One region of the Erwinia sp. 009765445 genome, then DNA from elsewhere that is predicted to be linked to it. Evidence: predicted binding sites of a transcription regulator. Region 1 holds the regulator's gene; each other region holds the start of a gene.
What was found. Region 1 encodes CRP, which controls carbon source genes, mostly activating them, when cyclic AMP is high. Its sites were predicted from a motif close to ATGTGANNNNNNTCACAT; they were not measured.
Positions count from the first base shown of each region.

Region 2: aaeR (HTH-type transcriptional activator AaeR) is a predicted target of CRP. The motif match lies at 1,559-1,576, and genes of this name have one in related genera.
Region 3: ompW (outer membrane protein OmpW) is a predicted target of CRP. The motif match lies at 1,881-1,898, and genes of this name have one in related genera.

Region 1 is NZ_JBYUWC010000008.1:191,214-194,316, forward strand. Features, by position in the region: gene AC3Y5R_RS10970 (YccS/YhfK family putative transporter) at 1-1,502, opposite strand, end outside; gene crp (cAMP-activated global transcriptional regulator CRP) at 1,561-2,193, opposite strand; gene AC3Y5R_RS10980 (OsmC family protein) at 2,504-2,908, shown strand; gene AC3Y5R_RS10985 (phosphoribulokinase) at 2,938-3,103, opposite strand, start outside.
Region 2 is NZ_JBYUWC010000014.1:28,693-31,795, reverse strand. Features, by position in the region: gene aaeB (p-hydroxybenzoic acid efflux pump subunit AaeB) at 1-168, opposite strand, end outside; gene aaeA (p-hydroxybenzoic acid efflux pump subunit AaeA) at 173-1,105, opposite strand; gene aaeX (p-hydroxybenzoic acid efflux pump operon protein AaeX) at 1,113-1,316, opposite strand; gene aaeR (HTH-type transcriptional activator AaeR) at 1,594-2,511, shown strand; gene tldD (metalloprotease TldD) at 2,605-3,103, opposite strand, start outside.
Region 3 is NZ_JBYUWC010000001.1:68,236-71,338, forward strand. Features, by position in the region: gene trpA (tryptophan synthase subunit alpha) at 1-589, shown strand, start outside; gene AC3Y5R_RS00270 (BON domain-containing protein) at 749-1,063, shown strand; gene ompW (outer membrane protein OmpW) at 1,124-1,756, opposite strand; gene AC3Y5R_RS00280 (YciC family protein) at 2,091-2,828, shown strand; gene AC3Y5R_RS00285 (septation protein A) at 2,903-3,103, shown strand, end outside.

The sequences.
Region 1 (3,103 bases):
ATGCCGCCAAAGGCAATCAGGCAGCCCATCAGCGTATCCATCAGGCGCGGCAGCAGGAAATCAGCCCCGTTCAGTGACAGCAGTTGAAGGGAGTAAACCGCCGTGACGGTAAAGCCAATCATCGCCCAGCCGTAGAACTTACGGATAAACAGGTAGCTGATCAGGGTGATTGCCAGCATCACCAGCAGCACCAGAGGCTCCGGGGCCTGCAGCCGCAGAGTAACGGCAGCGATAATCAGCCCGGCAAGGGTCCCCAGCGCTCTGTGCTGGATCCGGACTCTGGTGGCGCTGTAACCGTTCTGACTGACAAACATCACCGTCATCAAAATCCAGTAGGGCTTGGGCAGGTTAAAGAACAGCGCCAGCGAGCTGGCAAAGGTCAGCATCACCGCAAAACGGGCGGCGGTGCGCAGCGCGGCGGACGTCAGCGACAGATAACTTCTTATGGCCGGGAGCAGCGGCAGACGGCGCTGGCGGTCGGCCATCAGGTCGCGCTGATAAAGTGGGCGCTGAGTGCGCAGGACGCGGGCAATGCGGCTGAAGTGGTAATAACAGAAGTTGCCGACCGGATTGTCCCGGTGCTGGCGGGAAATTTTTTCCAGCGCCTGAAGCTGCTTATCCATGGTAAATCGCTCAGGCAGCTTATGATAAAGGATATCGTCTGCCAGCTCGCGCAGCCTGGCCGCAATGGTCTGGGCGTTCCAGCGGATCACCGCTTCGGCGTGGCTCTGTTCCACCAGCTTCTGCACCTCTTCCGGCTGATGCAGGCTGACGGAGATATGCTCCTGCAAATCCAGCGCCACCTGAAAGGCGCGGGTCAGCCGCTTGTGATGATTATCGTTATTGGCGGCCAGCATGTGCATTTGCTGGTAGCAGGTGGTGATCAGATCGACCGCTTTCTGCTGACGGGCCAGCAGCGGCGGCAGGGCTTTTTCCGGATCGGTGAGTTTAGTCAGCAGGGTATATTTAGCTTCACAGTAACCGGCCAGCTCCCGATACAGCAGGCTCAGCGTTTCGCGCATCGGCTGCTCTTTCCACAGCCAGAACCAGAACCAGTTGAAGACGCCGTACCAGACCGTGCCCAGTACGTAGAGCATCGGCGGCTGCCAGATTGGCATCCTTCCCGCCAGGCTGAGGGTGAAGATCGCCGCAATCAGCGAGCCGGGCAGCAGTCGTCCGTGCAGCGGGCTGATCTCTCCGGTCACGCCGAGCAGCATCGCCATCACGAACAAAATAGCGGGCAGGGGAACCTGGTGTGCACCCAGGTACTGGATCAGAAAGCTGCTGGAGGCAAACAGGCTACCGCCCACGATCAGGCGTTTGAAAAAGCGTTTATGCGGGGTATCAAGACCGGCGATGTTGCAGCAGGCCGGGACTAAGGAGAACAGCAATCCCTTTTGCAAATCGCCCAGCAGCCATCCGATAGCAACCGGTAAACAGAGCACCAGCGTCTGGCGCAGTGCGTAGTTGACTTCAGGGTGATAAATGATTCGACGCCACATCACTCCGTACCAAATAAAAAGGCGCAACAGAGACTGTTGCGCCGAGGATCAGAGCCGGTTAGCGTGTGCCGTAGACAACGATAGTTTTACCGTGCGCCGAGATCAGGTTCTGATCTTCCAGCATTTTCAAAATACGCCCAACGGTTTCACGGGAGCAGCCAACAATCTGGCCGATCTCCTGACGGGTGATTTTGATCTGCATTCCGTCAGGGTGAGTCATGGCATCCGGCTGTTTAGCCAGATTGAGCAGGGTTTGCGCGATGCGACCAGTCACATCGAGGAAAGCTAAATTGCCCACTTTCTCGGACGTTACCTGCAGGCGGCGCGCCATCTGCGAAGAGAGACGCATCAGAATGTCGGGGTTCACCTGGATCAGCTGGCGGAATTTCTTATAGGAAATTTCAGCGACTTCGCACGCGGTTTTTGCCCGTACCCACGCACTGCGCTCCTGACCCTCTTCGAACAGGCCAAGCTCGCCAATAAAATCGCCCTGATTGAGGTAAGAGAGGATCATCTCTTTGCCTTCTTCATCCTTGATCAGCACCGCTACCGCGCCTTTGACGATGTAGTAGAGGGTTTCCGCTTTCTCACCCTGGTGAATCAGCGTGCTTTTGGATGGATACTTATGAATATGGCAATGTGACAGGAACCATTCAAGTGTCGGGTCTGTTTGCGGTTTGCCGAGAACCATTCGCTGTTATCCTCTGTTGTCATCGTGCCTTAAATACAGGGGCAGAGTTCCCTGTCAGGCGTTGAAATAGTCAAGCGTTTCCCTGTCAGGAAATTTATTCGGCTTCTGTGGGAAGCCAGGCTCGTTATGTCGTTCCGTTTCGTCAAAGCTTGTAGAGTACTGACGAAAGTATTACAGCCTTGTTTGTAGCACAGCTTTGCACGAGTGTCTTCTGTTGTCTCGCTTCAGCATAGTGCGAAATCTGCTGCATTGCCGTTTTTGTTGCTAAAGCGTAATCTGGTGTTAACTGAATGAATTAGAGGAGTTTGTTATGCAGGCACGTGTCAAATGGGTGGAAGGGCTGACCTTTTTGGGAGAATCCTCATCAGGACATCAGGTGCTGATGGATGGCAACTCAGGGGATAAAGCACCCAGCCCGATGGAGATGGTGTTGATGGCAGCGGGCGGTTGTAGCGCGATTGACGTGGTTTCAATCCTGCAAAAAGGCCGTCACGATGTTAAAGACTGTGAGGTTAAGTTGACCTCCGAACGGCGTGAAGAGGCTCCGCGTCTCTTCACCCATATCAATCTGCATTTTATCGTAACGGGTAACGCATTGGGCGATAAAGCTGTGTCCCGCGCTGTCGATCTCTCAGCAGAAAAATATTGCTCCGTTGCGCTGATGCTGGGCAAAGGTGTGGAGATCACTCACAGCTATGAAGTGATTGAGCTGTAAAATATCCCGAGCCCCGCACTGTCGGGGCACTACTCTATCTTCTTCCCTTCGATTAACCGTTGCACCAGCGGCCCCATGATCAGCTCCATCGCCAGCCCCATTTTGCCGCCAGGTACCACCAGCGTGTTGATGTGAGAGATAAAAGAACCCTGCAGCATCGCCAGCAGATAGGGGAAGTCGATATCTTCCAGTCCC
Region 2 (3,103 bases), on a different contig from region 1:
CCCGGAGAAGGGATCGCCCCCGGCAGCAAATGCCGTACCACCCGCCACGATACAGGCTGTCATCACGGCCCAGCGTGGCGTTTCCAGATTGAAATGAAAGCCGATCAGCAGCGCCAGCAAAATGGCAAAGGTCAGCTTGCCCGGAAAGCGTAAGCGATGCCACTCCATACGCTTAGCCGAACTCGCGCAGACGGTGCATCAGCTTCATCATCGGCGACATCTGGTCAGGACGGCGATCTTCCGCCCCCGTTACTACCACGGTCGCCGTGGTCCCTGAAGGGTAAAGGTTACCTTCCTGCTCATCCAGGTGAATACGTACCGGGACACGCTGTGCCAGACGAACCCACTCAAGATTGGAGTCGATGGTCGCCATCCCTTTCGCATCAATGGTGCTGCTGCTGTTGGTCACCCCTGCGGCAATACTGTCGACCGTACCGTGCAGCACGCGGTTACTTCCCAGCGGCGTAATTTCCACGCGATAGCCAGGGCGCACGCCATCCAGCTTGGTCTCTTCCATATAGGCCAGCACGTAGAAAGTATGCTGCTGAACCAGCGCCACAGCGGTAGACCCCCGGGTAATAAATTCGCCACGATAGACGTTGAGGTTGGTCACCCAACCATCGGCAGGCGCTTTGACCACGGTGCGATCCAGATCCAGTCTGGCAGTATCGCGGGTGGCAATCGACTTAGCCAGCTGGTGTTCGCTGGTCTGATAGTCGTTGTTTGCCTGATCGATAGCCTCACGGGACATAGCTGACACGCCCAGTTGATTACGGCGGGTTGCTTCACGGCGTTTCTCGTTGACCAGAGCTTGATAGTAGGCCACATCCGCTTCCGCTTCATCCAGCGCCTGCTGATAGCGCGGCTGATCGACAACAAACAGTACCTGGTCTTTCTTCACCAGCTGGTTGTCGCGCACGCGGACATCGGAAATCAGGCCGCTGACGTCTGGGGCGATTGCCACCACGTCGGCAGTAAATTTGGCGTCTCGGGTCCAGGGGGATTCGGTATAGAACACCCAGGCGCGGAAAATGACAATGACAGCAATGATGACCAGGATGATGGTAATGGCGAATCGGGAAATCTTTCTAGTTAGCGCTTTCACTATGACCTCAGACAAACAATCGGGAAACCAGGTAGAACAGGCAGCAGTACAGGGCTGTGTTAAATAAAGCGGGATGCCAGACCAGGTCATAGATCCCGGTGGGCGTGATCAACCTGCGCACCAGCCAGAACAACAGTAATGATACGATGATTTCAAAAAATATGGGCGGGAAGGAGAGCCCAAATATCACAATTACCGGAAGCACACTCATCTCTTATCCTTGTCAGTACCTTACCGGGTACGCTTTACGCCACACGCAACTTACCTCCCGGGGTCAGGAGGCCGCTGGTTAACAGGTGATGATGATGGAATGACCGACCAGCAGTCAGATAATCATAACCGGCGCTCTTTGAATAATAGCGTATTCAGGAGCCAGCACTTTGACGAGTTGAATGACGGAACGGTAGCCCGACGATGCTATAGTAACGCGGCTGACTATATGTTTTCTACCAAATGTGATCTAAATCACTTTTAAGCCAGAGTTAATAATGGAAAGACTGAAAGGCATGTCCGTGTTTGCACGGGTAGTTGAACTGGGTTCCTTTACGGCGGCGGCCAATCAGATGCAAATGAGCGTCTCGGCCGTCAGCCAGATCGTGGCGAAGCTGGAAGATGAGCTTCAGGTCAAACTTCTCAACCGCAGTACCCGCAGCATCGGGCTGACCGAGGCCGGAAAGATCTACTTCCAGGGCTGTCGGCGGATGATGTCGGAGGCGCAGCAGGTTCATGAGCAACTTTACGCTTTCAACAATACGCCGGTAGGCACGCTACGGATCGGCAGCTCGTCGACTATGGCTCAGAACGTGCTGGCGAATATGACCTCGGAAATGCTGAAAGAGTATCCGGGGCTGACGGTGAATCTGGTCACCGGCATCCCGGCTCCGGACCTGATCGCTGACGGGCTGGATTTGGTGATCCGCATGGGTGCACTGCAGGATTCAAGCCTGTTTTCCCGGCGGCTTGGCTCAATGCCGATGGTGGTCTGCGCGGCAAAAAGCTACCTGGCGCAACACGGCACGCCGGAGAAGCCTTCTGATATTGGCAATTTTTCCTGGCTGGAATACAGCGTACGGCCGGACAATGATTTCGAACTGACCGCGCCGGAAGGGATCTCTACCCGCCTGTCGCCACAGGGCAAGTTCGCCACAAATGATTCTCAGACGCTGATCCGCTGGCTGGTTGCCGGCAGCGGTATCGCCTACGTGCCGCTGATGTGGGTCATTGATGAGATTAATGCAGGCAAGATTGAGATCCTGTTTGCACATTATCAGTCAGATCCACGCCCGGTTTATGCGGTTTACACGCAGAAAGACAAGCTGCCGCTTAAGGTGCAGGTATGCATTAACTATCTGACGGAGTATTTCGACAAGGTCGCGGATGTGTATCAGGAGTATCGACAGGAATAAGCAGGGAACGGAAGGAGCGAAGAAATTCGCTCCTTTAAAGCAGATGTGCCCACAGCCTGAAATAGCGGGAATTATTCCGCCCTTGCAGTCAAATCAGGCAGTGCCGCCCACGGTCAGCTTGTCCAGCTTCAGCGTAGGCTGGCCCACGCCAACTGGCAGGCTCTGTCCCTCCTTGCCGCAGACGCCCACGCCTTTATCCAGCGCCAGGTCGTTCCCGACCATCGAGATCTGCTGCATTGCCTCAATACCCGAGCCAATCAGCGTGGCCCCTTTCACCGCTTTGGTCACTTTTCCCTTCTCTATCAGATAGGCTTCTGAAGTGGAGAAGACAAATTTACCGGAAGTGATATCCACCTGACCGCCACCAAAGTTTGGCGCATACAGGCCGTAGTCAACGCTTTCGATAATATCCTGCGGGGTGGACTTTCCTGCCAGCATGTAGGTATTGGTCATGCGCGGCATTGGCAGATGCGCATAAGATTCACGACGACCGTTACCGGTAGGCTTAACTCCCATCAGACGGGCGTTAAGTTTATCCTGCATATAACCTTTCAAAATACCTTTCTCGATCAGCACGTTGTACTGTCCGGGC
Region 3 (3,103 bases), on a different contig from region 1:
AGCAGGCGTGACACCGTCACAGTGTTTTGAGATGCTGACCGCCATTCGACAGAAATACCCGGAGATCCCGATTGGCCTGCTGATGTATGCCAACCTGGTCTTCTCCAACGGCATTGATAACTTCTATAGCCGCTGCCAGCAGGCCGGTGTCGATTCCGTGCTGGTTGCGGATGTGCCGGTTGAAGAGTCAGCGCCGTTCCGCCAGTCAGCGATGCGTCACAACATCGCGCCTATCTTCATCTGCCCGCCGAATGCTGATGATGATCTGCTGCGTGAGATCGCTTCACATGGTCGCGGTTATACCTACCTGCTCTCGCGCGCTGGCGTCACCGGCTCTGAAACCCGTGGTGAAAGCCTGTCGTTACAGCACCTGGTGACTAAACTGACCGAATATAATGCCGCGCCGTCGGTACAGGGCTTTGGCATTTCTGAGCCAGGCCAGGTGCAAGAAGCGCTGGCGGCCGGCGCTGCCGGTGCCATATCCGGTTCTGCCATCGTGAAAATCATCGAGAAAAATCACGCCAATCCTCCGGTTATGCTGGCTGAACTGAAGGCTTTCGTCTCCGGTCTAAAAGCCGCCACGCGCTAATCCCCTTGCTCAGTGCCTTACCTCTCACGGTAAGGCATTATTTTCCCACTCTTTATGGCCTTATCCGATTGCGAATTTTCCGCTCAGGACTAAGCTTCTTTTACAGAGCGATTCTGTAATCACGGCGAAGGCCAATCGAGAATGACAGGGAGAATGACAATGAAGTTGATGAAAATCCTGACCGGCATGGTTATTGCGGCAGTAGTGGCTGTTTCGGTCAGCGCCTGTGCGCCGACAGCAACCAAAGAAGGCACCGGCGGCTATCTTGATGACACGGTGATCACCACTAAAGTCAAAGGCGAGCTGTTGAAAGATGATTCGCTGAAATCGACTGAAATCAACGTGGAAACCTTTAAAGGCCGCGTACAGCTGAGTGGGTTTGTCAGCTCACCGCAGATGGCTAACCGTGCCGTTACCATTACCCGCAGTGTGAAAGGCGTCACCTCGGTGACTAATAACATGCAGATAAAGTAAGTTGCTGCACCATGTAAAAAGCCGCCCTGAGGCGGCTTTTTTTACGCCCGCTGAAGGCGGTCAGAAGCGATAACCTGCCCCGAAGAAGAACACAAACGGGTTGATATTCGTGTCGATACTCTGATGACCCGCCGGAGAGTCAAAGCCGACTTTGGTTTTGATATTCATGTACCACAGGGAGGCATTGAGCATCCAGTCCGGCGTCAGCTGATAATCCAGACCGAGCTGACCTGCCACACCCCAGGAATTTTTTACGCTCAGATTGCTTAACCCGGCATCACGCCCGGTCTGGTTGAAATCGTTGTCATAGAACATGGTGTAGTTAACACCGATACCGGCGTAAGGCTGCCATTTGCTGGTATTACCCATAAAGTACCACTGAGCCATCAGTGTAGGTGGCAGCTGGTGCACGGTAGCCAGTGTACCGGTCGCCTCCAGACCCACTTTATGGCGAAATGGCGTGGCTCCCAGCAGCTCAATACCGATGTTATCGGTCGCCATATAGGTAAAAGTCAGGCCCAGCTGAGTATTGTTGTCGACGTTGAACTCACCCAGCCCCAGCACATTGTCAGAGCCACCGGTTGGACGGACGGTTGCAGTACCTGCACGCATGAAAAAATCGCCAGCCTGATGGGCTGAAGCGACCGCCGGCAGCAGAGTCACTACCGCCAGAGCCAATGCTGTTAATTTCATAACCACTCCTTTGCATGTCATTAAGCGTTTTTACGCAATTGCTTACTGTTATCTGCGCCATCTTTACCTTTATTTGCAGAAAGGTCATGCAAATCATTTCTTTCATTCTCCTTAAAAAACAATGATTTGATTTGGATCAATTTCTACAATCATCCTGGTGAAGACGTTTTGCTTAATGGAGTCTCTAACCTGCCAGAGCGCGCCAGGGTCTGCCGCAACGGTTTGAGCCGATAATGCCTTCTTTAATTGAAAGTTATGTAAGTCAGGGTGCCAGGTTGCCGCCAGACCATGTACAATCGCCGGATCGCTAATACCGGCTTTTCAAGGAGTGTACATGTCTTTCACGGCAGGTTCGTTATACCGTGACACGGGGAACTTTTTTCGCCATCAGCTGATTACCATCGTGCTGATTTCGCTACTGACCTCATTTATCACCGTCCTGATCGGCCACGCGCTGACGCCAGGCGCCGATCAGCTCTCCCTTCTGACGGAAGGCGACAGCGGCTCGCGCATGAGCCTGCTGGAGATGGTGCAGAATATGTCACCTGACCAGCAGCGTATCCTGTTACGTGCTTCTGCAGCCGGAACCTTAGCTTCTCTGGTGGGGAATACCCTGCTGCTGGGTGCCATGCTGAGCCTGATCCCGATGGTCTCTGCCGGACAGCGCATCAGCGCGCTTCGGGCGATTGGGGCTTCTGCGCCGATGCTGCCTCGCCTGCTGCTGTTGGTGTTTATCATGACTCTGGTGGTGCAACTGGGCTTTATGGTGCTGGTCGTGCCTGGCGTGATCCTCGCTATCGTGCTGGCGCTGGCACCGATAATCCTCGCTACCGAAAAGATCAGCATCTTCGCGGCCATGCGCAGCAGCATGCGTCTGGTGTGGAGCCAGATGAAGATCGTTGCCCCTGGCGTGGCCGTCTGGCTGCTGGCAAAAATTGCCGTATTGCTGCTGGCATCCTCGCTGACCGTGCTGCCAGCCAACGTCGCGTCAGTGGTGCTGAACGCCCTGAGTAACCTTATTTCGGCCATACTGATTATCTATCTTTATCGCCTGTATATGCTGTTACGTTAATGGTGATTGCGTGCCCTGCGGGGCACGCAATGATAACGTGATGTTTTGCCCCAGTCTGGTATTTGGAAGCCTTTATGAAGCAGTTACTTGATTTCCTCCCGCTCGTGGTCTTTTTCATCTTTTACAAACTGTACGACATCTTTGTCGCCTCTGGTGCGCTGATTGTCGCCACCGCTCTGGCGCTGGTTGCCAGCTGGATAATGTTCCGCAAAGTAGAAAAAATGACCATCTTCACCTTCGTGCTGGTCGCGGTGTTCGGCACCCTGACGCTGGTG